One region of the Paenibacillus sp. FSL K6-0108 genome, then DNA from elsewhere that is predicted to be linked to it. Evidence: riboswitches for the same ligand, from Rfam matches in the RefSeq annotation. Region 1 holds a riboswitch; each other region holds the start of a gene.
What was found. Region 1 has a riboswitch for cyclic di-AMP ahead of MHB49_RS00150 (3D domain-containing protein). Riboswitches for the same ligand answer to the same signal wherever they lie in the genome.
Positions count from the first base shown of each region.

Region 1 (7,697 bases):
GACGGTATGCTCCCGATTTTCCCGAGAAAGTGGCTTCAGTTATTCAAAAAACGTACGAGCAACCTATTGTTGTTAATCTGGTTACCAGTCCGCTCGATGCGGACCGCATGGATTATTTGCTTCGGGATGCCTATTTTACAGGTGTAAACTATGGGACGATCGACCTTGACCGTATCCTTCGTATGCTGCGTCCATATCACGGACGAATCGTGGTAAAGGAGTCGGGCATGCACGCCGTGGAGGATTACTTGATGTCCAGGTACCAGATGTACTGGCAAATTTACTTTCATCCGGTTACCCGAAGTTCGGAAATTATATTGCGGCAAATATTTAAGCGGGCGAAAAGTCTCATAAAGCAAGGTTTCCAATTCCGATTCATGATCGATCCACTGCCCCAGTTATTCCGTGGGGATCTGTCGGTGGATGAATATTTGCAACTGGACGAAGCTTTGATTCAGACGGCATTTATGCAGTGGCGAAAAGAGGACGATGCTGTTCTAAGTGAGTTATGCGAACGTTTTATCGATCGCAAGTTATACAAGTATGTAGAGATTGAACAGATCGACGTAAGCCTGATTGAAGAGATTCGGGAAGCCTTCAATGCAGCAGGTCTCAACCCCGAGTATGATCTGGAAATTGATTTTCCATCGGATAATCCGTATGATGTGTTTCGTCCGGATGAATCCACGGACAAGCAGATTTTGCTGCTTGATCGACAAGACAAGTTACATGAGTTGTCAGAAGTGTCCGACATTGTCCGTTCAATCAGCGGTCTTCATCGCGGAAAGCATCATTTGTATTATCCGCAAAATAAGGTGGATGCGATTGTTCATGAGTTACCGTCCCGTATACGCCCCTATTTCTCACACTAAATGATGTGCAATGCTGTTCAATAATCATGATGCAAAAAGCTTTCGAAAAGAGCTATTTTTCATGATACAGTAATCTGCTTTAATGGAGAGTACATGTAGATCGACATAATTTTGTAATCAGAGCAATTAGAATACAACCTGATCTGCTAAAAATAAGCACATATAGATATGAAAGAACTTGTTCGTTCTACATGTTGTGCTCAATAAATAAGTGGAACGAAATGTAAAAAAACATGATCCAATTTTAGTGATATTTATGTTCTGATTAAGATGTACAGGATGGATTAAAAAGAGATGGTCGTTTATTCGACATGAAGGGAGAAATACAGCATGATGTTGTTCGACACACATACACATTTGGATGCGCCACAATTCGACGAGGACCGCGAGGAAATGATCCAGCGTGCTGTGGATGCAGGTGTTGGTCGCATGATTAACGTGGGCTTTAACCGGGAGACTATTCCAACGACGATGAAGCTGGCTGAAACCTATGATTTTATATATGCAGCAGTAGGTTGGCACCCAGTGGATGCAATTACAATGCAGGAGGATGATTTGGAATGGATTGCATCTTTATGCAAGCATGAAAAAGTGGTAGCCATCGGTGAAATTGGTCTAGACTATTACTGGGACACCTCACCGAAAGAAGTACAGCATCGCGTATTACGACAACAGATCGGACTGGCCCGTGAGTTGAATATGCCGATTGTCATTCATAACCGGGATGCGCATGAGGATATTGTAAAGATTCTGCGTGAAGAGAAAGCAGGAGAAGTAGGCGGTGTTATGCATTCGTTCTCTGGCAGCTGGGAAACGGCAAAAATGTGCCTGGATTTGGGCTTCCATCTTTCCTTCGGAGGACCAATCACGTTCAAAAATGCGAAGCAGCCCAAAGAGGTACTTGAGAAGGTTCCGATGGACCGATTCTTCATCGAGACAGACTCTCCTTATTTGACACCACATCCTTATCGTGGAAAACGAAATGAGACAGCGCATGTACGTCTGGTTGCAGAAGCAGCTGCGGAAATTAAAGGCATTTCGGTAGAGGAAATTGCAGCAATAACGACCAAAAATGCCATGGAACGATTTGGGATTCGTTAAAATATCGAGCAAAACAGGTGAAAAAGTGAGTTAGGCGGAGTTAATTTGCTTTTTGATCCAAATAAATCAAGAATATTACAATATTTTAACCAAATATTTAGAAAAACGTACTTGAACAACGCTTTACAACATGCATGGAAACAGGATATCATCTTTTCAGTGAATTGTTGTGCGGAAAATTGGACAGATGTTCGGGGGATGAACAAAGGGACACTTTCCGATGATACAACATTACTTTCATGAATCAGTCTCGCTGAGTCTCCGTTAACGGAGAGCGGGGGAACCAATAGGGCTTAAACATCGGTGATTGCAGCCGATGCGCAACATGCGCTGACCCAAAAGCAGCGTATGAATCTGCGAAGCCGTATTTGATTTCTTCTTTGGGTCTCGGGGTGAATTCAAGGGCGTCCGCCATGAGCGGGTGACCGGAGATAGGGCGGCTCTCTTTCGCCCGAACCCGACAGCTAACCTCGCAAGCGGAAAAAGAGAGGCAACCTCGTGCATGAATTTCCGATATTCAGAATCATTCGGAAGCCACGAAAGAGTTCCTCTTAAACTCTTTCTTTGGCTTTTTTGTTTTTGAATAAAAGAAAAACGGTCATCATACGGTAAGTATTCAGGAGGATGACATCATGTTGCGAAGATTGATTCATGGTGCAGAACCGGATTATGTTGGTCCGATCTGTGTTCTGTAGAAAATTTGGTATAGTCGCGTCAAAGACATCATGCATTACTTTAGACGGCGAGGCTATGAAGGAGGACGGAGAAGTGGGCACATTCCAACCAGAAGAGACCCATGAGTCACGATCATCCAGTAAGTCTTTCGCGTTGCGGTGGAAGCATGAGAACTTGCGTCAAATGGCATTGATCGCGATTTTCTCAATTGCGCTTACAATCATGATCTTGTTAGTCGTTTACGGTCAGGCCGGGAAACAAATTTCACTGGTTATTGATGGCAAAGCTCAGGCGGTAGAGACTCGTACAGGAATGCTTCAGGAAATGTTGGAGGAGCAGTCAATCACAGTCAGCCCTCACGATCAGGTATCCATGCCCTTGAATGGGGCTATCACAGATGGGGACCGCATCGTTATTGAGCGGGCCGTTCCAGTTAATATCACGGCAGACGGAGACACCAAGACACTGTATACAACCGATTCATCGGTAAAAGATGCGATTAAAAAATCAGGTATTCAGGTTGCAAGTGAAGACAAAGTATATCCTGCGCTGGAAACGACCATCAAAGCGGATATGAAAATCCGCGTAGTGCGGGTAACAAAGCGTACGGTAGAGGTAGAACAGCCCATCGCTTATAAAGTGGTCAAAACGGCTGACCCTAGCTTGTACAAGGGCGACAATCGTGTCATTGTGAGCGGTAAAGAAGGTACACTTGTACAGCATATCGAAAAGGTATTTCAGGATGGAGAGTTGGTCTCCAAAAAAATGGTGGGCAAATCGATCGCAACGAATCGTGTTGATAAAGTGATCGCCGTTGGCACCAAAGCCAAACCTGTTGTGAAAGAGCCGGTGATTCAGACGGTATCGGCGCAGACTTCCACGACAAAAACAGCAACAACCTCGAACTCGAAGAAAACCGCTGCATCGGGCAGCAAAGTGATTACTGTATCAGGCAATTCTTTTAAATATTCAAAAGTATTAAAAAATGTATCCATGACGGCTTACTCTTCTGAAGAGCCCGGTATCGGCACAAAAACAGCATCAGGTACTCGGGTAACCGAGGGACGTACCATTGCAGTTGATCCCAAAGTCATTCCAATTGGCTGGTGGGTGTATATCGAGGGCCTTGGCTTCCGTCGTGCGGAAGACACAGGTGGTGCCATTAAAGGCAACAAAATTGATGTGTATTATGATAGTGTGAAGCATGCTCTGAACTTCGGACGGAAGAAAGGCAAGACGGTATATGTAATCGGACCGGTGAAGCCGGAAGCGAACTAAAATCGTTTTACTTTGAAATGGGAATGCTATAAAATAGGTGCATGAAAGATTCATGCGGAATATGCGGCGGAGGGGTCTGATTTCAGTCTCCCCCGCCGTTTGGCAGAGAAGAGGATATTCCTCTTCTTTTTGCGTTAGAAAGGAAGAAATGGAACATGATAAAAGAAGTGATCGTGGTGGAAGGCCGTGACGACACTGTAGCTATTCGACGTGCAGTTCAAGCAGATACGATTGAGACTGGTGGTTCTGCTATCAACCAGCGCATTCTAAAGCGGATTGCACTTGCTCAAGAGAGACGTGGTGTTATTGTACTGACAGACCCGGATCATGCTGGTGAACGTATTCGTAAAATCATTGCCAATAAAGTACCTGGTTGCAAGCATGCTTTCATTCCGGAGGCAGATGCAACGCGCAAAGGCGACATTGGAGTGGAGAACGCCTCACCGGAGGCGATTCGTCATGCATTGGCACGCGTACACACGTCATATGAAGGTGCACCCAGTCTGATCGATTGGGAGGATCTGATTGCGGCGGGACTGATTGTGCACCCACAGGCTGCTGCACGTCGTATGGAGATGGGTAATCTGCTGGGCATAGGATATTGCAACGGCAAGCAGTTCCATAAGCGGTTAAGTGTATTCCAGATTACCCGGGAAGAGTTCTCCGAGGCATTATCGCAAATTGAACGTGAAGGATTGTGAGCGTATGAAAGACATGGAAGAAACCATAGAGATTGCAACACCCAAACGAACCAAAGAAATTATTCAAAGACACGGATTTTCATTCAAGAAGAGCTTGGGTCAGAACTTTCTGATCGATCAAAATATATTGAACAAAATTGTAACTGCAGCTGATCTGGACGCGTCCAAGGGCGCTCTTGAGATTGGACCAGGTATTGGAGCACTCACAGAACGTCTGGCTCGGGTAGCCGGACCCGTAACAGCTGTAGAGATTGATCAGCGGCTGTTGCCGATTCTGGGTGAAGTAATGCAGCCTTATCCGAATGTTCGTGTGCATCATGGGGATGTGTTGAAGCTGGATCTGGCTGAGCTGTTCCGTACGGATTTTGGAACAGTAGATAAAGTGAGTGTTGTAGCTAATCTTCCTTATTATGTAACGACGCCAATCATGATGAAGCTGCTTGAAGAGAAGCTGCCTGTGGACAGCATTGTGGTCATGATTCAAAAGGAAGTGGCTGAACGGATGGCTGCTGCACCAGGATCTAAGGACTATGGTAGTCTGAGTATCGCGGTTCAGTACTACAGTATGCCGGAATTGGTCTGTATCGTGCCACCTACGGTCTTTATTCCGCAACCTAATGTGGAATCGGCTGTAATCAAGTTAAAGGTGCGTGAGCAACCGCCGGTTGAAATACCGAACGAGGCACATTTCTTCGAAGTGGTACAGGCTTCATTTGCTCAGCGCAGAAAAACAATCTCCAATAACCTGAAAGCCCGTTTCTTCACGAAAGAGAATAGAGAACAGGCTGATCAGCTGCTGGAGCAGGCGGGTATTCAGCCTTCGAGACGAGGAGAAACGTTGAGTCTGCAGGAGTATGCTACGCTCAGTACCGTCATGTGGGAAGCCGGGGTACGTGCACCATTGTAAAATTCGGATGAACCAATCCGGGTTTCTGCCCATACGATGGGGTAGAGGTGATTATGTTGATGAATATCGGAGACTTGGTCGTTCGAAAGTCATACGGTGGAGATGTGACTTTCCGGGTGGAAGGCCTCCAATCGGACGGTGCCATTATTAAAGGGACCGAGTTCCGGCTGTTAGCCGATTCCCCTGTTGACGATTTGATACAGGTTCCTTATGAACCGCAGAGTGCCAAGACGCGGCAGGCTCATGTGAAGGCTCATCAGACGCTCTCACGCCTGCAGCAGAATCGAATGGAACAGGCAGAGCGCAATCGTGAAGGTATAGTTCAGGAATGGTCAGTTCAACAAGACCCGGCTTATTTCGAGATGCCTGGTAAAGTGCTGCACTTGGATGGTGACCCCAATTATCTTAAAAAAAGCATGAACCTTTATGAACAGCTTCGCGTCCCGGCGGAGGGGCAATATGTACATGAGTCTGCGATGGCGGACACTTTATATCGTCTGCTGCCCAAAGTGCGTCCAGATATTGTTGTCATTACTGGCCATGACGGGGTACTCAAGACTCGTCAGCCTTATGACTTATATAGTCTGGGAAGTTACAAGAATTCACAGAACTTTGTATCCGCTATTCAGGTGGCTAGACAATATGAACGCCATCTCGATGCACTCACGATTGTAGCTGGGGCGTGTCAGTCCCACTTTGAGGCTTTGTTGCGGGCCGGAGCCAACTTTGCGAGCTCACCAGGCAGAATCCTCATTCATGCCCTGGACCCGGTCTACGTGGCAGCCAAGGCAGCCTTCACGTCGGTGCGGGAAACGGTGAACATGAATGACGTTCTGCATAATACGATCAGTGGCAGTCAGGGTGTGGGCGGTGTAGAGACACGAGGAAGTTACCGGGTAGGACTGCCCGGGTTGAATGATTTATCCACGTTAAAAGTGAATCCATCAGCCGTCTGATGATGGCAGAAGAAAGTCCCATCTAGGGGCTTTTTTTGTTTGCAAAAAAATTCATTGACAACAACTTTTTGATGCTGATATAATAATTAGTTTTGATTTGACAATGACTGTAAAATCCGGTATAATGGACAAGAAAAGAGGTGGTCGTCGACAATGGCTAAAAATACGCTATTGGATATCAAACGCAATCTCGATGCACATATTGGTCAGAAAATTATGCTGCGGGCTAATGGTGGCCGCCGTAAGACCATTGAGCGTACAGGTGTATTGGAAGAAACGTACCCTTCTGTTTTTATTGTCAAGCTTGATGAGGAGCAAGAAACGTTCAAGCGAGTATCCTACAGTTATGCTGATATACTTACGGAATCGGTGGAAGTCATGGTATTTGATCCAGGCAGCCAGACGCATAGCTCCTATATGGAGACGTAAGTATCGATTTACGGCGATTTTGCCCCCATTGGGCAGATCGCTTTTTTTATTTTCAGAAACAAATAATCACACCGATTTATTGGAAGCCATATAGGATCAGGAATGAGTCTGGGGAAGAAGCGGCATACTATTTGGACAGGTTCAAGACATTTTCTTAAGCAGCTCAAAGAAATGTACTTGGCCTGAGGGCAAATAGTCCCGGAAACGAATGGACTTATCGTAAATGAATTATTTGGAGGAGGATGATCCATGAGCCGGAGAAGAAGAAGTGTAATGTCGGATGAACTCAAGAATGAACTGGCAAAAGACCTGGGGTTCTATGATACCGTCCAACAAGAAGGTTGGGGCGGGATTAAAGCGAAGGATGCGGGCAATATGGTGAAACGGGCCATTCAAATGGCGGAAGAAGCGGCACGTAAATCGTAATCCGGTTCAATCGGTTTGGAGAGCGGGGCAATCCGGCAGGAATGACCTCGCTTTTTCCCCATGGATGCGGAATAGAAATGACTTGACAGCCCCATTTTGATATAATATGTTAAGTTGTCTTAGGGAAAAGGTGAGGACGGGTGAACGCCTTGAAAATTTACGAAAAAGCGCCTGCTAAAATTAATTTGATGCTGGACGTTTTACATAAAAGAAGAGATGGATTTCATGAAGTTGAGATGATCATGACGATGGTGGATCTTGCCGATCGACTGGAAATGTCTGAACTGCCTCGTGATACGATCTTTATCTCCAGTCAGGCGGGATATATTCCCCTGGATGAGAAGAACCTGGC
Region 1 covers NZ_CP150288.1:30,739-38,435, forward strand. Annotated here, with positions in the region: gene MHB49_RS00140 (HD domain-containing protein) at 1-872, shown strand, start outside; gene MHB49_RS00145 (TatD family hydrolase) at 1,203-1,973, shown strand; cyclic di-AMP (ydaO/yuaA leader) riboswitch at 2,215-2,468, shown strand; gene MHB49_RS00150 (3D domain-containing protein) at 2,742-3,926, shown strand; gene rnmV (ribonuclease M5) at 4,082-4,627, shown strand; gene rsmA (16S rRNA (adenine(1518)-N(6)/adenine(1519)-N(6))-dimethyltransferase RsmA) at 4,632-5,534, shown strand; gene yabG (sporulation peptidase YabG) at 5,594-6,490, shown strand; gene veg (biofilm formation stimulator Veg) at 6,644-6,919, shown strand; gene MHB49_RS00175 (small, acid-soluble spore protein, alpha/beta type) at 7,169-7,345, shown strand; gene ispE (4-(cytidine 5'-diphospho)-2-C-methyl-D-erythritol kinase) at 7,495-7,697, shown strand, end outside.

Region 2 (7,697 bases), 3.0 Mb from region 1:
GAATGATGTTGGCTGCCTGTCCTCCGCTATTGATAACCCCGTGGATACGAACCGTACTTTTCACTTGTTGACGGAACGCATTAATACCATTAAACGTCTGGATAACCGCATCCAGGGCATTGATGCCTTCATGTGGACTTGCGGCAGCATGCGAAGATTTCCCATGGAATTCAAATTGTACGGCATCAATAGCCAGGGAGCTGCCAGATTTCTCATACGCGTAATACGGGTGCGCCATCAGTGCGATATCACAGTCATCGAATAAACCCGCTTCAGCCATAGGCACTTTGGCGCCACGCGTTTCTTCCGCCGGTGTACCAAACACTTTCAATGTTCCGCCCACTTCATTGAGTATGGACTTCAGACCTACCGCAGCTCCGAGGCTCATCATGCAGATCAGATGGTGCCCACAAGCATGACCGATTTCTGGTAGTGCATCATATTCACATAACAGGGCAATCGTCGGGCCTGGCTTGGATGCAGCATACGTACCAATGAATGCGGTCTCCAAGCCAAGAACAGGAGCTTCTACGGAAAAACCATGGTAGGCGAGTTCTTCTTTTAACCGTGCAGAAGCAAGGTATTCTTCATTCCCAAGTTCGGGATTCGCACCAATGTATGATGAAATCTCTTTAAAACGGGAAGCATATTGATCAATTACAGTTAAAATTTGTGTTTTGGTATATGTCATGGTGGACTCCTTAAGCAAAAATGAAAATAATTCAATAATTATATCATAGTTGCGGTTATTTTTCAGAAACTAGTCAGGATTTGTAATGTCGAAATGCATTGCATAATCATGCATTCTACTTTATAATGACTCAGGCATCAACAACAGAAAGCATACAAAGTATTATAAGGGGAGAACAGGGTTGAAATTGATTAGTCGTTACACCATGATGCTGCTAGCTTTTGTGGTATTGCTAACTACGGTTGCTCCTGTTGCGTTGGCAACGGGAACTACAGGCAATTCAGGCAGTAAAAAGCTGGTGCTCGGTACAAGTGCCGATTTTGCACCATATGAATTCCATAAAGTCATTGATGGTAAAGACCAAATCGTCGGATTTGATATTTCGATTGCTAAAGAAATTGCTGCCGATCTTGGCGCAGAACTTGTAATAGAGGATATGGGTTTTGACGGACTTCTTCCTGCGTTGCAGAGTGGTCGTGTGGATATGGTCATCTCGGGTATGACACCAACGGATGAACGTAAACAAAGCATCGACTTCTCCGATACCTATTATAAATCAAAGCAAGTCATCATGATTCGCAATGCGGATAAAGATAAATATCCAACCATGGCTGATCTGGAGAATGAAAAAATTGGAGTACAAAAAGGCTCCATTCAGGAAACGATTGGTCAGGGAATCCCAGGGGCAAAACTGACAGCACTGGATAAAATATCCGATATCGTGCTGCAATTGCAAACCAATCGTGTAAATGCTGCGATCGTTGAAGATACGGTAGCTGCCGGTTATCTCGATGATATTATTGGACTAGCTCCGGCTATTCCGGATGAAGAGCAGGCCGAAGCGGCAATCGGGATTCGTAAGGGCAATACAGAATTGCTGAATGCAGTGAACGGAACGCTCAAACGTCTGAAAAGCGAAAATAAAATCGATCAGATGGTCACTGAAGCAAGCCAGTTGATGGCAGAGAAGAGTAAACAAAACATTTTCGAAGTATTCTGGCAGTACAAAAGCTTCTATGCAACAGGTGTGGGCTACACCCTCTTACTGTCTGCACTGGGTGTAATCTTCGGGGTCATTATCGGTTTGATCATCTGTCTGTTCCGTCTGCATGACATCGCCATTTTGCGCTGGATCGGAACAGCTTATGTTGAGGTCATTCGTGGTACGCCCATGCTGGTGCAATTGATGATTATCTATTACGGTGTTTCATTGACTTTTGGGATTAATTTCTCGGCTCTTCAGGCGGGGATTATAACACTGTCCATTAATAGTGGTGCCTATCTTGCCGAGATTTTCCGCGCTGGTATACAGGGTGTGGATCGCGGCCAACTGGAAGCAGCTCGTTCACTGGGGATGGGAAGAGGTGCGGCCATGCGTTTCATCGTGCTCCCACAGGCGTTCAAAGCGGTGTTGCCGGCGATCGGTAATGAGTTCGTGACCATTATCAAGGAATCCTCCATTATCTCGGTTATCGGTATGGTGGACATTATGTACCAGGCAAGTGTGGTCAAAAATATTACGTATCAAGGGATGAATCCATTCCTGATTGCGGCAGCCATCTACTTTGTGCTGACGTTCATTTTGTCCAAACTGCTGGGTCGACTGGAAAGGAAGTTGGGTGCAAGTGATAGACGTTAGACAATTATATAAATCCTATGATAAGAACGAAGTGCTCAAAGGCATTAACGTAACGATTGGAAAAGGCGAGGTTGTCGTGGTCATCGGTCCGTCCGGATCGGGGAAAAGTACCTTTTTGCGTTGTCTGAACTTACTGGAACAGCCTACTTCCGGTGAGATTAACTTTGAGGGAGTTTCGATCACTGACCCGAAACATAACATTAATGAAACTCGTGAAAAAATGGGGATGGTATTCCAGCATTTCAATCTGTTTCCGCACAAAACGGTGCAGCAGAACATTACGATTGCTCCGATTAAAGTGAAGAAACAGCCTGCACACGAAGCGGAACAAATCTGTGCAGATTTGCTCAAGACGGTTGGCCTCTCTGACAAAAAAGACGCCTATCCAAATCAGCTGTCCGGCGGACAAAAACAACGGATCGCTATTGCAAGAGCTCTTGCGATGCAGCCGCATGTCATGCTGTTTGACGAGCCTACCTCTGCACTGGACCCTGAAATGGTCGGCGAAGTACTGGATGTCATGAAGCGGCTTGCAGAGGGCGGAATGACCATGGTAATTGTAACGCATGAGATGGGCTTCGCACGCGAAGTGGGTGACCGCATCCTGTTTATGGATGGCGGGGTTATTGTAGAGGAAGGAACGCCTGCTGAAGTGTTCGGTGAGCCCAAGCATGCACGTACACGTGACTTCCTCGCTAAAGTGCTCTAATACATCCGAGTTATTAAGGATGAAGATCAGGATGAAATTGCAAAATCTGTACTTTGGATGAGAATTTCATCCCCTCAACCATCCCTGTCGACAGCCCGTCGGCAGGGATGGTTTTGTTATGTAAGGATACGCACAGATTTACATAAAAAGTAACGTTTCTGTCATCAACGATATAAGCTTAAATAGACATTTTTTTGAAAAAAACCGCTTAAATTCAGCCTAAATTTGAAATGAATTAGCCAGATGGTAACATTTACTACGACTCTTGGTTACAAAATTGTGATATATTTGTTCCTGCCGAAACTTCCGGAGTTGGGAGTGTGGGGGATGTAACGATGCAGAGTGTGCTTGGGGAAGAATCATTTGCACACGGCTTGGGGTGAATTAGGGCTACATAATTTTTAATGTAATTGAACCTATAGGGTGGTTTCCTCCATCCGAATCCGACAACTAACTTCGCAGGCATAATGAGGGAGGAAGACCATGATTAACAAGAAACGTATAGCCAAAACAGCAACAGCTTTGCTGACAGCAGCAATGCTCATTCAGGCCGTTCCGGCTCATGCCGATTCAGTTCATGTGGCCAAAGAAGGGGATACCTTCTACACCTTATCCAAACAATATGGAGTCGGGCTTAACGCACTTATTAAAGCTAACAATGACATTTCTGCTTACAACATTTATGGTGGTTTGAAAATTACGATTCCAGGTAAAACAACGAATACAGCTTCTGCTGCAGCTAAAACGGTAACCGCCGCAAGTCTTGATGTAAATTCGGATAGCAAGGTTGTACAGGCATGGGGAAAAACGTTTGATTACAGCAAAACTGTCGATGTAAAGGCAACAGCATACTCTTCTGATGCTTCCGAAAATGGAGGATGGGGTGCTGTGGATTACTTCGGTAATCCGCTTGAATTGGGTACCATTGCGGTAGACCCAAGTATCATTCCATTGGGTACAAAGGTACTTGTGACTGGTCATACACATCCAGGACTGCCAAAGCAGGCATTTGTCGCTACGGCCCGTGATGTGGGCAGCGCCATTAAAGGTCACAAGATCGATATCTTTATTCCTGGCAGCAAGCAATCTGTGAGCACATTTGGTATTCAGGATGTTGAACTTTACATTTTGAAATAAAATTAAAATGGAGCTGCACATTATCATAAGTGACTCCAATTAAATCTAAATTAAACACAAAAGGGTGTTCTCCAATCATGATTATGTGATTGAAGAACCCCCTTTTTAATATCCGCATTCTGGCATCTGATTCTATTTACCCTTTGGCAGTTCCAGCATTTCGTCCAAAGTTACCAGCTCGTACCCGCGGTTTCGCAATTCTTCGATGACTTCAGGCAACGCCTCGATAGAGCCACTCAGCTTCGAGCCGACACCGCCCCCTGCATGCTGCAGAACAATGGAACCTGGTTTAACAGCCGAGAGGATGTTTTTTTTAACTTCTTCTTTGGAGAGGCCCTTCCAGTCCAGAGAATCGACGTTCCAGTTCACGATGCTGTAATGTTGTTTGGCCGCCCATTGCAGCTGCTGCTCGTTAATATCGCCATAGGGTGGACGAATCATTTTGGGTGTGTAACCCGCCAGATTACGAATAATATCCCCGGTATGTAAGATCTGTTTGCGAAATGCATTCATGGACAGCTTACTGAATTCCGGGTGATTGTAGCTGTGATTGCCAACAATGTGCCCTTCCTTCACCATGCGTTTCACCAAATCCGGATGTTTCTCAGCGCGATGTCCCACAATGAAAAACGTAGCCCGTACCTTATATTTTTTTAAAATATCCAGTACCTGCGGGGTGAACCGAGGATCAGGTACGTCATCAAAAGTCAGTGCGACCTTTTTTGTTGAGGGACCATTGGTTTTAAATGTATCCGCATATTTCTGTCTGAGCTGTCCCAGTGTCAGCTGTTCCTCGTCGGAAGAATTAGACTTCGAAGCAGGTTCGGTTTGAGGGCTTGAATAAGCCCATAATTGAGCAGGAGCGTAACTTCCTCCCAGAAGCATGACCATGATGGATAACATGATGAGGCGTATACGCATGTTAGTGCCTCCTTTTCCCAAATTGCGTTCTCTTTGGTATGCCCGCGTCTTTCCGTATTTATGCATGATGTGAGATGTTTCATTGCTGACTCATCAAATCGGAGCCATAATTCCACCATATATATTACATATCAAAAGGACAGGTGGAGCAGGATGAGTACATACAACTTAAATTCCGTTCGTTTACAGGTGATTGAGGCTGGAGAAGATAAAGTTTTTATGATAACTGGAGGAAGATCACATATTGGGGCAGTAGCGACATTTTATCCGGATCGTGAACGGGTGAATGGGGCTACGGTGCATATTCCAGGGCATAAAGAGCAAGAACTGTGTGAGAGACTCGCACGCAGGGCTGCCTTGCATTTGAAGGTAACGGTAACAGTAATCATGGGAATTCACTTTGATGCCATTACGCGGATGCAGATTGATGAGATTGTGCAGACTTCAGAGAAGCTGCTTGATGAGGAGTTGTTCCAAACGGGTCGACTGATTCAATAGTTTAATTTGCGTTAAGTAGGCTTAAATCGTTTTTTATAATTTTTTTTGTTAAAATTGAAACGAGTAGAACACTGCCACGTATGTATGATTATATACAAGGATGAACTATCGACTAGGAGGAATACCATAATGTCCATTTTCAAACGATTACGCGATTTAACAATGTCTAACATTAACTCCATTATTGACAAGGCAGAAGATCCGATCAAAATGACGGATCAATACATCCGGGATATGCAGGAAGATCTTGAAGATGCGGAGAAAGCTGTAGCTGCACAGATCGCCATTGAGAAGAAATTCAAGCAGCTGTTTGAAGAACAGGAAGCCCTCGTGAAGAAACGTGAGGAGCAAGCACATACAGCAGCGCGTGCACAGAATATGGATTTGGCCCGTCGGGCACTGGAAGAGAAAAAAGTGGCTGAAGAGAAGATGGCCGAATACAAAACAAGCTATGACCAAAACAAGGCTTCTGCCGATAACCTTCGTGGCAAGCTGGACGAAATGCGCAAACAATTGACCCAAATGAAAAACAAACGTGAAACATTGGTTGCGCGCTATAACGCTGCAAAAGCCCAAACCGAAATCAACAAGGCGCTGAACGGATTTAGCTCCGATACAGCAAGTGCCGGCATGAAGCGTATGGAAGAGAAAATGATGCAGATGGAAGCTCAGGCCGAAGCCAGCAATGAGATGTCGTCCAAAGGTAAATCGCTGGATGATGAGTTCGAGAAGCTGGGCAAGGATCAGGCTGTTGAGGATGAACTGGCGGCATTGATGAAGCAATACGAAAATAAGAACTAAACCTTGTAAGCAAGCAGGGGCACCAGCGGAGGAGAGACCAGCGTTTCTCCTTCGCTTTTAATTGCGGTTCATGTTGAAATGTGGGGGCTATGTAGATGGATTTGAACATTTTGGCAATGCTGGTCTGGACGTTATCGGGTTCGGTTTTGCTGTTTGTCTTGATGTATGTGGATTCTTTATTCACAAAGTATAAGGATTTTGCCGAAGTGAAGGCTGGCAATATGGCCGTTACGACACGTATGGTTATGAAGCTGTTTGCTCAGGGATATGTACTCGCGACCTCCATATCGACAGCGGGTCACCTTGGAGAAGCGTTGCTTGTATCCGTTGTTTCCTTTGTCATTTTGCTGATTCTGGAGAGTGTGGTTCACTTTATGATTCGGAGATGGGCCAACCTCGATCTGGATACGGGAATACAGCAGGGTAAGACGGGTTACGGATTGTTCTCGGGTGCACTTCATATCGTTGGCGCATTAATTATTGCAGCTTGTTTATAAGATAAGGAACAGGAGTAATGGGCATGAGTATGTGGAAACGGATTAAAGGAATAATAGCCAAACCTGAACCGCCCCAGGTAGAGAAAACAATGCTTCAGCTGGCACCTGGTGATATCTGTGAGGTATCGCTGGTCACCTATGAAGTTGTTGGACGGGTACATCATCGAACACGGAATGCAGCTGTCCTCACGTTGCAGGATGGTACGGCAATCCGACATTTGCATATTGAAGAACGGGAAATGACCCGGTATGCCCTCTATACACCAATTGATGGTCGTCTCGATGCACCAGACGAGGTGCCAACGTTGCTGGATCTGGATGGACGTGCGTATCATTTGGAGGAAGAATACGGAGGAATGGTAACCACTGCAGGCAGGACACCCTATGGTCAGGCTGGGGAACAATTAGTATGGCAATATCAGTCTGATGATCACATGCTTTTACGTGTGGAGTGGCAAGACAGAAGATTTACGTTGTATGAGGGTGAGTCCATCCTTCCTGCGGATATCAAAGTGATTCGTTCGAGCTAGGAGAGGTTCCAATGGAAAAGCGCTTGGCACATGGATTAAAATTAATGCTTGTCCTCAGCCTTGTGATGTCGCTGCTGTCCGCGTGCGGAGCACCTTCGGTTCAGGACACATATCCGCTTGAATCGGTCAGCGGCAGTGGTAACACGACATCCTATGTGTATCGAGCTGCCGATCGTACCGTTCCAGAGGTCGCTCGGGAATTATCTGAACAGCGGAAACCGGACCAGATATCGGCGGAAAATACAGAGCGGATGTTCCTGGTGTATCAGGATCA
Region 2 covers NZ_CP150288.1:4,581,265-4,588,961, reverse strand. Annotated here, with positions in the region: gene MHB49_RS20600 (M20 family metallopeptidase) at 1-691, opposite strand, end outside; gene MHB49_RS20595 (ABC transporter substrate-binding protein/permease) at 873-2,330, shown strand; gene MHB49_RS20590 (amino acid ABC transporter ATP-binding protein) at 2,317-3,039, shown strand; cyclic di-AMP (ydaO/yuaA leader) riboswitch at 3,325-3,520, shown strand; gene MHB49_RS20585 (3D domain-containing protein) at 3,523-4,176, shown strand; gene MHB49_RS20580 (polysaccharide deacetylase family protein) at 4,309-5,097, opposite strand; gene MHB49_RS20575 (hypothetical protein) at 5,251-5,595, shown strand; gene MHB49_RS20570 (PspA/IM30 family protein) at 5,725-6,396, shown strand; gene MHB49_RS20565 (DUF350 domain-containing protein) at 6,492-6,893, shown strand; gene MHB49_RS20560 (DUF4178 domain-containing protein) at 6,917-7,423, shown strand; gene MHB49_RS20555 (DUF4247 domain-containing protein) at 7,435-7,697, shown strand, end outside.
Region 2: it holds a riboswitch for cyclic di-AMP, as region 1 does, so the genes downstream of both, MHB49_RS20585 (3D domain-containing protein) here and MHB49_RS00150 (3D domain-containing protein) in region 1, are expected to answer to the same signal.

Region 3 (7,697 bases), 2.4 Mb from region 1:
ATTTTCCGACTCGGACTGTATGCGTTCACGGTTTGCTTCAATTGTCCGTCGACATAAATATCCACTTCTCCCTGCTCTGGTCCAGTAGGTGTAATTAAGCTTATTCCGGTACCTTTGAAGGTGTATTCGAAGAAATCTCCATCCGCCGTCGTAAAATGTACGTCATTGAGATAATCACCGCCGAAGGAAAAACGGAGATTCAACGTTCCCACAGGCTGGGCAGCAAGATACGTTTTGCTCAGTGTAATGTGGTCGCCACTAACCGTATAATCAGTGCCCCAAATCAGTTCATTGGGGCCGTTGGCAATGCCCTTAAAGCTCTCCGCCTGAACCAGCAGTGTGACATCAATGTCAGCCTGAGCGGAAGCTGATTTGTCAAAGCTCGCATTCACCGGATTAATCATATTTGGAAGCTCAATCTTGAGCATATCCAGCAGCATGAATCTACCCGATTTCTTGACGGCCTTCAGCGTGTGCTGCCCATCCGGTAGGCCCGATATGCTGTACAGATTCTGCTGTGCCAATCTTCCGTTGCGATACGCACTGACCGTTTCCTTGAATTGACCGTCCACATAGATATCCATATCTCCCTGAGACTGGTCTACCTCCGTGAACAGCTGGATTCCCGTTCCTCGGAAGCTATATTCAAAAGAATCACCATTCGTCTCGGTATACTGCACATCATCCTTATAGTCGCCCATCCCTCGCCCTGTGCTGCGGGACCATGAGCCATTGTACTTAATGGCCGGATCGTCGTTATTGATCAGTTCATAACGAATGCCCGTTGTATCACTGACCCGAACGGTAAGAGTTTGCGAATTACCAGCGCTGAAAGCGACCACGAAGTCTGTTGTTCCTACAGGCAGTTTGGCGAGATATTCTTTCTTGATGTTCAGTTGGTCATTGACCACCGTGTAGTCGTCTTCACTAAGCATTACTCCGTCATTTTCAATGCCAGTTAATGTATTTCCGTTCAATGAGAGCGTGACAGTAATATCCTTCTGTTGTTCTGTTGCCTTGTCAAAGTCAGCAGAAGCAGGACTAATGGTGCTGTTCTGCCCTCCTGTAGGAATTTCCATTGTTACTTTAAGTGCGTCCAGCAACATGTACTGCCCCGATTGTTTGACTACCTTCAAGGTATGCGAACCGTTAGTCAACCCAGCAGCACTATACAGCACCTGTTGGACTTCTCGTTCACCATTGGTATAAGCGCTAACCGTTTCAGGCGTTCCATCGTCGAGTGTGACAATCATGTCTCCCAGACCCTGATCCTTCTCCGTCAGCAGGTCAATGCCTGTTCCGGTAAAGGTATATTCAAAAGAATCACCGTCTCTTTCCGTAAAATGTACGTCATCTTTGTAATCCCCGAAACTTCTGCCGGTATTTGGACTCCATGAACCCTTGTATTGAATATGGCTGTCATCATCATTAATGTACACCACATCGGTAACAGCAGCCGCATCCATGGAAGCAGCATTTGCTACATTTTCTGCATTCGCTGTTGGGTCATCTCCGGCTTCCAAGTCAGCTCCCTGCTGCGTATTCATATTTGCTGGACCAGTGGTCGAGGAATCCGTAATGGCGATGCTTATATCCTGGCTGCCATCGATTTGCTCCTTGCCTCCGTTGCGCTTCCAATCCCCACTATAACGCATGCCCGTATCATCATCATTAACGGCCGATGTTCCGCTCAGTGCGGTTACTTTAAGCATCCGGGAAGCATGGGGTTCCAGCACGCCGCCACTGAATTCATGATTGAAATTCCCCAGCTCGGAATGGCTCCAGAGATCACGGACCGAAGCCGGACCTTCGAGGCCAATATCACTCCATTTGACTTTAACCTCGGCACTCCGATTGCCCAAATTGAACAGAGCTACGTTGTACGTACCATCTCCGTTATTGGCATACCAAACCTGCTGTTTGGTGTCCATGGAAACCGGATGGGCTGGACGTCCGGCCTGATTGACCGCGATAACTTCGTCATTCGTCAGCAGCTCCAGTCCATAGCTATCCAGCCTGGTCAGATCATTACCTGTATATAACGGTGCCGAAGAGATCGCCCAGAACGTTGTAGCGGTCTTCCGCTCGTCCCTGGTTAGACCATCCATCGAGCCATTCCCGACATTGAGGGAATCAAAATCGTTCCAGCCCCCCGGACCTGCATCACGCCACCAGAGGGACGCTATGGGGAATAAGCGTGAAATACTCGACCACTCCGTTAAGCCCTTACTGCTGTCATAGGCTTCAACATCCCAATCGATCCTCCAGCCGTTTGCATACTTTTTCCAAAAGTCCACGTAATTGTGGTCAAGCGCCCAGGAAAGCTCAAACCAGATATTATTTCTGTCCAGTGCTTTGGACCATGCCTCCACATCACCGCGTGCATCCCGGCTCAGGTTATTGATTCCTGATCCTGGCGTCACACTGTCGAATTTGACAAAATTGATGCCCCACTCGCCAAGAAGATCCGCGATAGAGTCAACATACTTCTGTGAGCAAGGATTCGAAAAATCAATTTTGTAAGTGTATGAATCCCAAGCATCCATTACAACGAGCGGCTTTACTGCAATATCCTGCATACGACATGCCCCACCCGTTCCATACACCTCCAGATTTTTATTGTAGGCGGTGATTGATAGTCCCGGAATGAGATAGATCCCGATCTTCTGTCCGTTATTATGGACATAATCAATGACTTCCTGAAATCCATTTGGATAAAGTACAGTACTCGGAATAGGACGGCCGTATTCATCTTCGTCACCGTTCCAGCCAGCATCAATATTAATGTATTCATATCCATGAGCTTGCAGCTTCTCGCGCATGGCGTCCGACTGCTTCTTAATACTCTCGGCCGATGTCCAGTTACCCGCCCCGTCATATACCTGCATGCTGTAACTGCTCCAACCCATATACGGCTTTTGGGCCAGGCTCTTATCTGCTGCTTGTGCCACATTGCCTGTCGTTCCCATAATCCCGAACTGCACCGCCGCAATCATGAATACCATAAAACACATTGCCATCCTTTTTCCGATTCGTTTCAAATTATCCCTACCCCCTCTGAATTTGGTCATTCAAATCCCTGTTGATAGCGCTTCCATACGAGAAGAGAATAGTGGATGAGGCATTCCCAAGATAGGTACAATTCGGTATTTTACGTACAATTAACCTGAAATACAGGGGCAAACCGTCGCAGAACAAACACTTTTCCATTTTTGGATAAATAAACAAAGATAAACTTCTTCTTTGCTCAAGTTGAAGGAATGGTTGAAAAACAGTCAGGATGAGCAACCACTCTGATCCGTAAAAAAATAAAAAAGGTTCCTAGAGTGGCAGCAATGCCATTCTAGGAACCTTTCTTCGTGTTACACATGATGCGGTCGAGAGGACTCGAACCTCCACGGGGGTTAGCCCACACGGACCTGAACCGTGCGCGTCTGCCAATTCCGCCACGACCGCGTATATCTTATCCCCGAGAAATTATATCGCGGCGACAAGAAATAATATATCATGTGCAGATAATTAGTGTCAACAAAAAAATAATTCCTCTTCTAATGTGTAAAGCTTTTTATAAATTAGATCTTGGAAGGCCAGTTGCCGTACCAGGCATACCCACCTCTTCTTTCCTTATCGATATCGCTGAGTTTGTATTTCACAACCCCATCACGTCCTACGAAAATCGGTTTATCCGTTCCAATTTCGTAGAAACGTGCCCAAATTGGCGCTGCACCTGAATCTGCAATGAGTTGGCTGTCTCCGTTTTCTCTGACATACTTGTAACCAGTAATTTTAACTTTGTTGAACCAGGCTTCTGCCGCTTTGATGGAGGCAGTAATTTTGGAGTTAGCCGGTCTAGTTTTTAAAAACTTCACAATTGTACTGCTCTCTCCAGCACTCAGAGAAGGCACTTCATAAATCCTAGCTCCTGCAGGTTTAAGGGTACTGGAATCATGCTGCTGCCCCCATGCAGTCAGTTTACCGTTTGTTACAACCTGTGTATTGAGAATAGCCTCTACACCTTTGGCAACTGATTTTTTACTGCGATCTGCAAGAGAGCTGTCGATGAATGAGAAATCTCCTTTACGTGCACCTACTTCATCCAGCATGTACATGACATTAATCATGGCATCGTCGTTGAAGGTAATGTGCTTGTGATAGCCCGAGCTCTGGTATACTTGCGGCCACCCTCCATTGGAGTACTGCATATTCAGCAAAAAGTTGATTCCTTTGATAGCAGCAGCCGAGTAGCGTGGATCATTCGTCTTTTTGAATTCCTTGGCTAATCTTCTAATTTCTGAGTATGTAGCTTTGTTATCAATCGTAGATTTGGTCCACTCGCCACTTGTTTCTTTGTAATCTTTCTTCCATCCCCCGTCAGGACGTTGATTCTTCAAAATATCAGAGATACTTGCTGTCGTTCCAGAGGCGTCTGCAGCAGATACCTTAGCAGCAGGCTGAAATACCATTCCGACAACAGAGAAAACCATTGTACATGCCATAACAAAAGATGCAAACCTTGTTTTTGCCTTCAACATAGATTAGAAACACTCCTCAATTCATTTTCTGCAAACTGTTCCCCTGCCAATCTGTCCTCCTTATATTTGTTTTTAAACTCAAACTATTTCTTTTCATCCAATAAGTGGAATGTATAAAAATGATTCTATGCAAAAATATGAATTTTGTCAATATTTGCAACAACATGTAACAAATTCTTTGGATTACCCTATAATTATCTTTTAATTGTATGTGAGAAAACCAATAAATTGTCCAATTTCTCTCCTTCTGAAACAGTAGTTACTTTTTTGTCATCTATTAGAACCCATCATTCGAGTTTTTTCTACATAATAATCTAGAATTCCGTTAACATTGAGATGATAAGAAGGGTTCAAGATCGGTTTGACATTTTCGCATTTATGCAATATAGTTTCAAAAGGTTACAAAAACTTAATTATTCATTTGCCGAGTTTCATGTTTGAAAACGGGGGAACCATTTTGGGTGAATTATTCTTATACATAGGAAATATAGGGAACCTTCTACCGAACCCTTAGCTAACTCCGTAGGCATCGAAGGGAGAACATAATTTTGAAAAAGCTTATCATTTCTATTTTTGGAGCAGCAGTTCTATTTACATCTGGTGCAGCAAGCACAGAGGCAAGCAGTATTAACACCGTCGTTAACAACATGACAGGCATACCTTACAAATGGGGTGGCACTACACTGGCCGGGTTTGATTGCTCTGGATTCATGAGATATATTTTCAACAAATACAGCATTGAATTGCCACGCACTTCGCAACAGCAAGCCAAGGCCGGAACGCCGGTATCCAAAGCCAATCTGCGTACGGGTGACCTGGTATTCTTTAATACGATGGGCAATGGTATTTCACATACAGGTGTATATATCGGGGGCGGACAGTTCGCTCATGCTTCAAGCAGCAAGGGTGTAAGCATCACCCAATTATCCAATCCTTATTTCAACGATCGTTACGTAACAGCACGCCGGGTAACAGGACAGTTTATGTATAACAAAATGCTGGGAAAAATATAAGTTAAACAAGGAAAAGGCTTCGGTTATCACCGGAGCCTTTTCTTTGTTTACATTGATTTTTCTACAATACTTAAAATTCGAGATCGTAATCAGCTTCAACACATCATCATTACTAATGCAAAGCTTTCTGTACCCTCATTGCACCCTGAGACAGCGCATGACCTCCGCCTACGGCTCCTGCCACAGCAACCGTCTCCATAATCTCCTGATCTGTTGCTCCCTTGGCACGTGCCTCTTCCACATGGTAGAACGTACACACTTCATTATTAGCGAACAAACCAATGCCCAGCGCAATCAGCTGTTTGGTCTTGGCATCAATCGCCCCTGCCTGAAAACATTCTCCAGTGAACTCATGATAAGACTTCACCACAGCTGGCAGCACGTCGCTTAATTCACCAATCTGATCTTTATAGGCATGAACCTTATCATTCATCAATGTCATGGTTACCGCACATCCTCTCGGCTGATATGTTACAAGCTCTCACTGTACCTATCTTTTCACCCGAGAGGTGCAATTATGCCAAAACATCCATGGTAAATGAACCTAAAGAACGCATGTCCTATTCTTCGAGCGGACTCTTACGTGGCTCGCTGAACAACTGATACTGATAATTCCGGTCGAGCTTGACCACACGACGATTCTGACGGCGAATGAGCACCTGCTCCCCGTCCCAGGCCACTACAATGCCCGTCACATCATTGGACTGAATCTCGTCCCGTACTACCCTTACTTTTTCACCCGATAAACGCAGTGCATCCAATTCTGCATCACTGATCATATTTATGGCGCCTACTTTCTCCAAAAAAATTATTTACAAAAAGAGACCTAAATGAAAAGTCATTTAGGTCTCACGTGACTGTATTGGACTGTCATGTCATTCGAAAGTATGTCCCGACTGAAAGTTACCGCTGCGCGTGCTCTTTGCTGTCGTTCTTCTCAAACCAAAAATCAAGCACTTTGGCGGACATCACACGTTCTTCAAGGTACTCCACTTGATGCGGTGTAAATTGTTCTTTCCAAGAGAAGGACAACTCTTCGCACAAGCCTACAATCGTCAGCAATTCTGACCAGGCAACGTAGCGTTTGTACCAGAAAAATTGAGGATGTTCAATCATATAGGGATAAAGGTCATCGAATTCCGTATGTTTACAATCCAGGGCACGCTCAAAATGTACTTTCGATTCCGCCAGCTTATCAATAAAAAATTGTTCTGTTGCCGGTTGGTTACCCATGGTGTTGCCTCCTCTCCCTAACATAACCCCATTATAAATGAAATCAGCGGTCATGCAAAGGCATTGTTATAAAATTAGGCACTTTTTCCTTTAAAAAGTCACAATTCGTTATCATCAAATTGCACGGTGCCATCGTTCAGTGAACGAATACGCACCAAGGCTTCTACCGGGATGCCCTGCTCCCGAATGGTGCGGGCTCCTGCCTGAAAACATTTTTCGACCACGACACCAAATCCAACCAGTTCCGCACCCGAACGTTCGATAATTTTTATGACACCACGAGCGGCATCGCCATTCGCAATAATATCGTCAATGAACAAAATACGGTCATTCTCATGAATATATTCACGGGACACCATAATATCAGTTACGATTCCTTTGGTAAAAGATGGAACCCTTTCACAGTAGGCGTCGGGGTCAGCCAAAAGTGTCTTTTTGCGACGGGCAAATACCAGCGGAACACCCAATTCATGTGCGGCAGCAAAGGCAACCGGAATCCCGGAAGACTCCACTGTAACGACCCGGGTAACACCACTTTCACGGAAACGAGCGGCAAACTCACGCCCCATTTCCATCGTCAATGCAGGATCTATCTGGTGATTCAGCAGACCATCCAGCTTAAGCACCTGATCTGACATGACTACACCTTCTTGTAAAATTCGTTGTTTCAATACTTCCATAATTTGACCTCCCAAGCCTATCCTATGACGTAAAAGTATCATACATCCGGCTATCAGTTCAAGCGAAATTGCCTTTGCTCTTGTCCAGAGCATCTAAATGACCCTGTCACACTTTAATTGTCATGACTTTGATGGGTCAAGCATACCTTGTACCATGGCACCCGCATGTCCAAACTATTCAGGGGCCTGAGAGGGGAAACGCATGAAACAGGCATTACGGGTGCTGCAGATCGCATTTA
Region 3 covers NZ_CP150288.1:2,449,264-2,456,960, reverse strand. Annotated here, with positions in the region: gene MHB49_RS11480 (X2-like carbohydrate binding domain-containing protein) at 1-3,020, opposite strand, end outside; tRNA gene MHB49_RS11475 (tRNA-Leu) at 3,373-3,456, opposite strand; gene pelA (pectate lyase) at 3,573-4,532, opposite strand; cyclic di-AMP (ydaO/yuaA leader) riboswitch at 4,945-5,076, shown strand; gene MHB49_RS11465 (C40 family peptidase) at 5,081-5,545, shown strand; gene MHB49_RS11460 (carboxymuconolactone decarboxylase family protein) at 5,658-5,987, opposite strand; gene MHB49_RS11455 (hypothetical protein) at 6,106-6,324, opposite strand; gene MHB49_RS11450 (hypothetical protein) at 6,449-6,778, opposite strand; gene MHB49_RS11445 (xanthine phosphoribosyltransferase) at 6,877-7,458, opposite strand; gene MHB49_RS11440 (hypothetical protein) at 7,661-7,697, shown strand, end outside.
Region 3: it holds a riboswitch for cyclic di-AMP, as region 1 does, so the genes downstream of both, MHB49_RS11465 (C40 family peptidase) here and MHB49_RS00150 (3D domain-containing protein) in region 1, are expected to answer to the same signal.

Region 4 (7,697 bases), 1.7 Mb from region 1:
ATCATGGGTGAATTCGGCATGGGTGTGCTTCTCCAGATAACTCTCAACCGAGTTCCAGCTGTCTTGTTCATCCTTGATTTGTTTGCAGACAGCGCAAATGGGAAGCAGTCCACGCAAAGTGCGCACTTCGGAAAGGGCTTTTTTCAATTGGCGTTCGGTCTGCTTCTGTTCGGTAACATCCGTGTGTGCAATCAATGCGAGATCAGACAGAAGGGATGGGTCGGCCTGAATCAATGGGGTGAGTTCCAAGCGGAACCACCGCTGTTCGTTGTGGATAGTTTGAACGGAGATGTCGTATGTATAACTGTCTTTAAAAGGTGCAGGGATACGTTTCAACTCCTGAACAATCTTCGCATTCTTTGCTTTCTCCTCGCGTAATGTCCACCGCTCTACAAGGTGGAGGTAATGAGACGGTTCAGATGCTGTTCTGGAGAGGTCTGTTCCGCTTGGTTTGGGAAGCAGCTGCCCAAGTCCTTGTTGCCAAGCGGTGTTGCAGCTGCGAATGATCCAGTTATGGTCAACAATGATAAGCTGGTGCTGCATGGACTGGAACGATAATCTCTCCAGATCGGATATTAAGTATCTCATGAAATGAGCTCCTCCTTGGCAGAAAACTTATCTTAAATCATCAGGAATTTCCAAAATGTCAGCGACCTGGTTCCTGAACCGGGTTGCTTTGCGTGTGCCGTGAATGAGATTAGACAGACGGTATGGCGGAATGCCATACTGTTCACAAAATGTCTTTTGGTCGACCTGGAGTTCGGTTAGTCGTCGTTTGATAGCCCATCCGAAAGGAGTCACAGGTTTCTTTTTGTTCAAAAGGGTTCACCCCTCGTTGGAATGTAGTGTTCAGCTGGTTATTCTTGGTGTAAAATATATGGATATGCGAGCTGTATAATTTATTATATACGTATTTGCGTCATCTAACAATTAAAAAAGACGTAAATAAGTGTATTTTAATATGTTAAATGGCGTAAATACGTTAAAAAGACAAAATAAATGACATAAAAAACACGCCGGCAATGAGGTTGCGGCGTGTTTTTTATGTTCCACAGTAGGAGGAGGGGGATTATGAAGGGAAGGTGGATAGAGATTAGGCTCTGTAAGCGTGAAGTCCTGCACCAAGCATGTGAAAGCTTGGAAATAACGTCTTCATGGACATTGAGGTTGGTTGTACCAGTCCATCCGCAGCGGAGGCGCTGACGGTATGCCATTCATGCTCCAGGTCTGCGGCCAGGCGAACCAACAGGTCCTGGGTTGTATCTGTGTTAAGAGGTATCACTTTGGAGGCTTCGGTTATGCAAGCACTCATGGCTGAATGCAGATAACCAAGGACCGCCTCCTCGACAGGGATTTCGAGGTGGTGGTTAATCCAGGCGTGAACGGTGGAGAGGCAGCCAACGGATTCATACTTAGCCAGGGTTTGTTCCAGATGGCTAAAATCAATCCATGGGTGGAGTGCGCGAGCTAGTTTAATCAGTCGTTTGCCCATGGTGGAGGCATGTTCTCTGAGGTTCACGGGGGTGCGCTGGACATGAACGAGTTTGTCGATGAGGGCTGTACGCCACGCGTCATTATGATCTGCTGCGGTGTATATACCTTTAATCGCCATACCTTCCAGACGCACAATGCTGGGGTGCAATTGACAGCGCATGAAGGATTCGAGGTCTTCAGCGCTTCGAATTGTACCTTCAGCGATATGGGCATCCATACCAAAGGAATGGGTAAACCCTCCGACCTGGATAGAGGAATCAAGCAGTTTGACGTAATCGAGCAGCTTATTCCCACGGTTCACAATCTTTCGCCTCCTACGTTCGTTAAATGTTATGTTAAATAACATTTATACTCCTTTTTGGTTCGACTTATGTTAGTAAATCCGAATTATATGATATATATATTCACATAAATATCCGCTTTTTGTCAATAGTTTCTTGGTTTTTTAAATATAAAATCTATTTAATGTTATTTTATATAACTTTATAAGTTAAGTTCTACTAAGAGGATATGAAGAGTGGTTATTATAAAGAAAGTAGGGTCATCAGCCTAATCGGATATACAAACGAGATCAAATTTAATCATATGCACTTCGTAGGAGAAAATGACGAGATTATACGATTTATGGGAGGAAAAGCGCAGTTAAAATGATATTAATAAAAATGCTTTACTTTTAAACATGAACCGGGTATAATCAATTCTGTTGCCGATTATTTACGACATGCGGTCGTGGTGGAATGGCAGACACGCTATCTTGAGGGGGTAGTGGGTGTATACCCGTGGAGGTTCGAGTCCTCTCGACCGCATCATAAGAACGATTAAGAAGAAGCTTCCCGTATGGGGAGCTTCTTTTTTTGTGTTTTTTACAGTAAAGACGGGTCCGACCAAAAAAAGGTCATCCCATTCCCCTGAATGCATGCTCATGCTGTCTGTCGGGGTCGGATGGCCTTCACTTGTTATTTAAGCAATGCTTTGATGTCTGCTTCAATTTTATCAGGTGTTGTTTGGGGAGCATACCGCTTCACAACACGACCGGTCTGATCCACAAGGAATTTGGTGAAGTTCCATTTGATGGCTTTGGAGCCGAGTACGCCCGGTGCTTCTTTGGTAAGATGCTGGAAGAGAGGATGAGCGCTTGAACCATTCACATCGATTTTCTCAAACATTGGGAAGCTGACACCATAGTTCATCTGACAGAACTCGGCAATATCGTCAGAAGAACCTTTTTCTTGTGCAAACTGGTTGCTTGGAAAACCAAGAACTTCAAATGGGGAGTCTTTAAATTTGTCCTGGAGTTCTTGCAGACCTTTGAATTGAGGTGTGAGGCCGCATTGACTTGCTGTATTCACGATAAGCAGTACTTTGTCACGATAGTTGGACATTTCGACTTCCTGACCGCGAAGGGTGTTTACTTTGTAGTCGTAGACTGACATGAAAATCGCCTCCATTTCATATTCTTCTACCTTCTATTATATTTATTACAATTAAATATTGCAAAATTAATATTGTTTTTTTATCTCAATTTAGACCTGACATGTATGATCTGTGACTGATTTACTGTTCAAATTGCGCTAAAGAGAGAATTAGAGAGCTTTGAAGAGATGGGTAGAGAATGGATGTGTTGTAAGCGCTATTATTGATGTGAAATGGCAAAAATCCGTCGATTCGTTGATCTGCGCAGACTTTACACCAATATGGCACGGGTGTATGATTCATATCGTAATTCCAATTAAATTAAATTTTACATGAAAAACGAAACAAACGATGATATCGCTCTGATTATTGAAAATAAAGGAACGATGTTTTAATCGCTGAGTTTCCATTCATTCATGGGTGGGAAACGGGGGAACCAACAGGATGAACTGTTTAGAACAGTAGGCATCCATGGGGTGAATTTTCCGGTGACAGCCGGAAATAGGGCGACTCTCGCGCCCGAATCCGTCAGCTAACCTCGTAAGCGTTAAAGGGAGAGGCAACAAGCCGTACGCTGGTTCATAGTGTCTTTTTGCTATGGATTATTGAAGAAGCGTCCGGGAGGCCTTGGTCCCCCACGCTTCTTTTTTGTTGTCTTTTCACGCCAAGGGAGGAACGAATGATGGATAAAGAGATGATCTTAGTAACTGCTCCTAATGAAGCAGGACGTAAATTTATCAAATTGCTGATGTACAAAAAAATGCCGTTTGCCGTTCTGACCAATAGTGCAGGGGAAGAGCGCAGACTCCGGAGAATCGGTGTGGAGCATGTCATTCGCATGAACACGGCTGCTGCTCAGAAATGGTTTTTGCCTCAAGGCAGTGTCGGCAATGTTTTTATTTTTGAAAATAGCTTAAACCTGACCTGTCGATATTTGCAGATCTGCCGCTCCTGGACATCCAAGTCCTTGTGTGTTATTACGGAACAAAGCCATCCCAAAGGGATCTATCGGGGAATGGGAGCAGACCGTATTGTATATTCCTTGAATGGGGAAGTGGGGTTTCTGCTTAATGGCTAGTGGCTAGTACTATTCCTGTGATTGATCCAGTGTCAGCCGCCTGTTATAATTGAAATCATATATAAACGGAAACTTGAGGAGACTCATGCATGTTGGTGGGTCTTCTTTTTTATGGTTTGGGAAATAGGGATAATTTCCTGTGGCTAACGAGGAGGAATAAGCGTGCCGGATGTACGTGGAATACAATGGTTGTTCTTTGATGTGGGGGATACACTCGTGGACGAATGGGAGCCGGTAGATGATATTATCGGTCAGTTCGTTCGTGAAGCTTGTGCGCTTGGTTATCAGGTGGAGATGCAGACGGTGCGAGAACTATTTGCTGCCTCCTACCGAAATTACGAGCAATGGCCGATGAAATTGGCTATTCGTACCCTTATCAGCGATGAGGGGCACCGGGAACAGATACAGGAGAAGCTGAAGTTCCGCAAAGAGCTTGAGCGTCCCTTCCCGTCCGCCGAGGCAGTTCTCCAGACGTTGTCGCAGCACTATAAGATTGGTATCATTGCCAATCAAAGTCCGGGAACGGAAAGTAGGCTGAATAGCTACGGCTTGCGCAAGTATGTGGATGTGCTGGCCTGTTCAGCTGAAGAAGGGGTGTCCAAGCCTGACCCTGAATTGTATGCAGTAGCGTTGAAACAGGCGGGATGTAAACCCGAGGAAGCGGTCATGATCGGCGACCGGATTGATAATGATATTATTCCGGCCAAGAAGCTGGGTATGCACACAATTCGGATTTTACAGGGTTATGGCAGGTTTCAGCCTGAGCTTGCGGATGCAGAGCGTCCAGACTGGACGATTGAATCACTGGAGGAACTTCTTCCATTGTTATTGGTTACTCAAAATTCAGACAACTGAATGAAGAGTCGTATTAAGAGCTAATCCGTATGGATTAGGCTGCTGCTCAAACTGCTCAAACATATAAAAGGCTGATCATCTCAAGGGATACGTTACTTGAGTTGATCAGCTTTTTTGAGTTAGACAAAATACAGTGTAGTTCCATTTAAACTAGAACAACAGAATGGTCTGGATAATCAGATACACATTCAGGACAACGATCACTCCGGCAATGATCCAGGAGATAATTTTGAGCCACAACTTGTTGGCAAAAGCCCCCATGCTTTTTTTGTCACTTGTAAACATGACCAGCGGAATGACCGCAAAGGGCAGCTGCAGCGACAGCACAACCTGACTCAGAATTAGAAGTTCTTCTGTTCCGTGCTCTCCGGCAATAGCTGTTACGATAACGGCCGGGATGATCGCGATCAGACGTGTAACCAGTCGACGAAGCCACGCCGGAATACGAATGTTCAGGAAACCTTCCATTACAATCTGCCCGGACAGTGTGCCGGTGAGTGTGGAGTTCTGACCTGAAGCCAGTAGAGCCACACCAAACAGGATGCTTGCAATGGTCGTACCCAGCAGAGGAGTCAACAGATGGTAAGCATCTGTAATTTCCGCAACTTGGGTCATGCCTGCACTATGGAACACGGCGGCTGACACAATCAGGATGGCTGCATTGATGAACAGAGCCAGCGTCAAAGCGATGGTTGAATCCATGGTGGAATACCGAATCGCTTCTTTTTTACCTTGAGGTGTCTGTTCAATTTGACGAGTCTGCACGATGGAAGAATGCAGGTACAGATTGTGGGGCATCACGGTTGCACCGATAATGCCGATAGCGATGTAGAGCATGGCTGGATTTTGCAAAATTTCGGCACTGGGCACAAAGCCATGCATGACACCACCCATATCCGGTTTGGCGAGAAAGAGGTCAATCCCGAAGCAGAGGGCGATGGTGGCCATCAGCACGATAACAAGCGATTCCAATGCACGAAAGCCTTTATTTTGCAGCAAAAGAATGACGAGTACATCGACAGCGGTAATAATGACGCCATATAACATGGGAATGTTGAATAGCAACTTGAGTGCGATAGCTGAACCAATAACCTCGGCAAGGTCGGTAGCTGCAATCGCCAGCTCACACAAGATCCATAACACCATAACAACAGGCATGCTGAATCGTTCGCGGCAGGCTTGCGCCAAATCCCGTCCTGTCACAATCCCGAGCTTGCCAGCAAGAGACTGCAATACAACAGCCATCAGGTTCGAAATCAGAATTACGGACAATAACGTATAACCGAATTGTGAACCACCCGCAATATCCGTTGCCCAGTTCCCGGGATCCATATATCCAACGGCAACGAGATAACCTGGTCCAACAAAAGCAAGGAATTTTTTCCACCAAGCAGCGTTCTTAGGCACCTTCATGGAGCTATGGGCTTCCCCTAGTGATGGGGCCATGCCTGCAGCCAATGGCTCATTTGAAGGAGTATTGAACGGATTTTTTTTACTCATAATATAATCACCCGACTTTGAAGTATTGATATTCTATATGAAGAGGAACAGTGTCATTCCTTTGATTAAATGTGAACATTGAAACCAAATGAAACCAAAACCAAGAACATATTTAACTGCTTTCGATATGTCTAAACGTTTATGTTGATACTTACATTGTACTACTTCAATTATTTTTGTCTAGTGCAACTTTTGTGTAGGAGGACAAAAATTAGTGGAGAGTGAATCGTGCCTTAGTATATTACCCAACCCTGAATAAATTACCTGTGTTCATTCCCAATGCATGAAAAAGATAAAGATGTACAAGCTGAATAAGGGCCAACAGCGTTTCAAAATGAGCCAGAAGTTTAAATTGAATTGTAGGCAGCAAAAAACTTAAAGGTGAAGGAGAGATTCTTAATGGAAGCTTTATATACAGCAACAGCGACAGTTAAAGGTGGACGTACAGGTTCGGTGGCTTCTTCGGATGGCGTGCTCAAGCATGATCTGAAAATGCCAAAAGAACTTGGAGGCTCAGGTGGTGAAGGAACCAATCCTGAGCAGCTCTTCGCAGCTGGATACGGTGCTTGTTATGAAAGTGCTCTTGCCAATGTGGCACGCAAAGCGGGCGTGAAATTGGAGAATGTGGTGGTCACAAGTAATGTATCCATCGGGAAAGATCCGGCGGATGATGGTTTCCAGCTGTCTGTACGTTTGGATGTTAGCATGCCAGGGGTGGATCACAGTCAAGCAGAAGATCTTGCACGCAAGGCACATGATTTCTGTCCTTACTCCAAAGCAACACGCGGCAATATTGATGTGGTACTTAATGTAGTTTAAGACCTAACTCGTAGGAGTAAAGGGAACATATAGAGCAGGTATCTTTGGATACCTGATGTTCGAGTACAAGACCCTGCTGGCCGTCGGCAGGGTTTTGTAGTTTATAATACAGTTGAGATGCAGGAGATTGCATGTTGAACAGCGTACTATTTTACATAATCCCCGAACGAGAAAGCCCAATTCTTTAGATGTGGGATGAAAGTGAGGTCGGATACGGAGTATCACTATTGTGATGCTTCAAGTATCCGAAATGTCTGCGTTCTTAATTTTTTTAGCTTGTTTCAATTCATCTATTAAACTGATACAATATAGATATGAATGAATATAGAAGAACAAACACAACCGTATCTTTGTTGAACTATCATTTTGTGTTCTGCCCACGATACAGGAGAAAGATATTTCTCAAATCGGATGTAGAACAGCGCTTCAAGGAACTGGTGCATGAGGTATATGCAGAGCTTAAAATTGTGATTGTTGCCATGGAGTGTGACAAAGACCATACACATATATTTCTCAATGCACTTCCAACCTTAAGCCC
Region 4 covers NZ_CP150288.1:1,756,907-1,764,603, forward strand. Annotated here, with positions in the region: gene MHB49_RS07935 (hypothetical protein) at 1-588, opposite strand, end outside; gene MHB49_RS07940 (hypothetical protein) at 616-819, opposite strand; gene MHB49_RS07945 (urease accessory protein UreF) at 1,094-1,795, opposite strand; tRNA gene MHB49_RS07950 (tRNA-Leu) at 2,218-2,300, shown strand; gene MHB49_RS07955 (glutathione peroxidase) at 2,451-2,927, opposite strand; cyclic di-AMP (ydaO/yuaA leader) riboswitch at 3,294-3,469, shown strand; gene MHB49_RS07960 (hypothetical protein) at 3,587-3,985, shown strand; gene MHB49_RS07965 (HAD family hydrolase) at 4,148-4,840, shown strand; gene MHB49_RS07970 (Nramp family divalent metal transporter) at 4,991-6,286, opposite strand; gene MHB49_RS07975 (organic hydroperoxide resistance protein) at 6,740-7,159, shown strand; gene tnpA (IS200/IS605 family transposase) at 7,474-7,697, shown strand, end outside.
Region 4: it holds a riboswitch for cyclic di-AMP, as region 1 does, so the genes downstream of both, MHB49_RS07960 (hypothetical protein) here and MHB49_RS00150 (3D domain-containing protein) in region 1, are expected to answer to the same signal.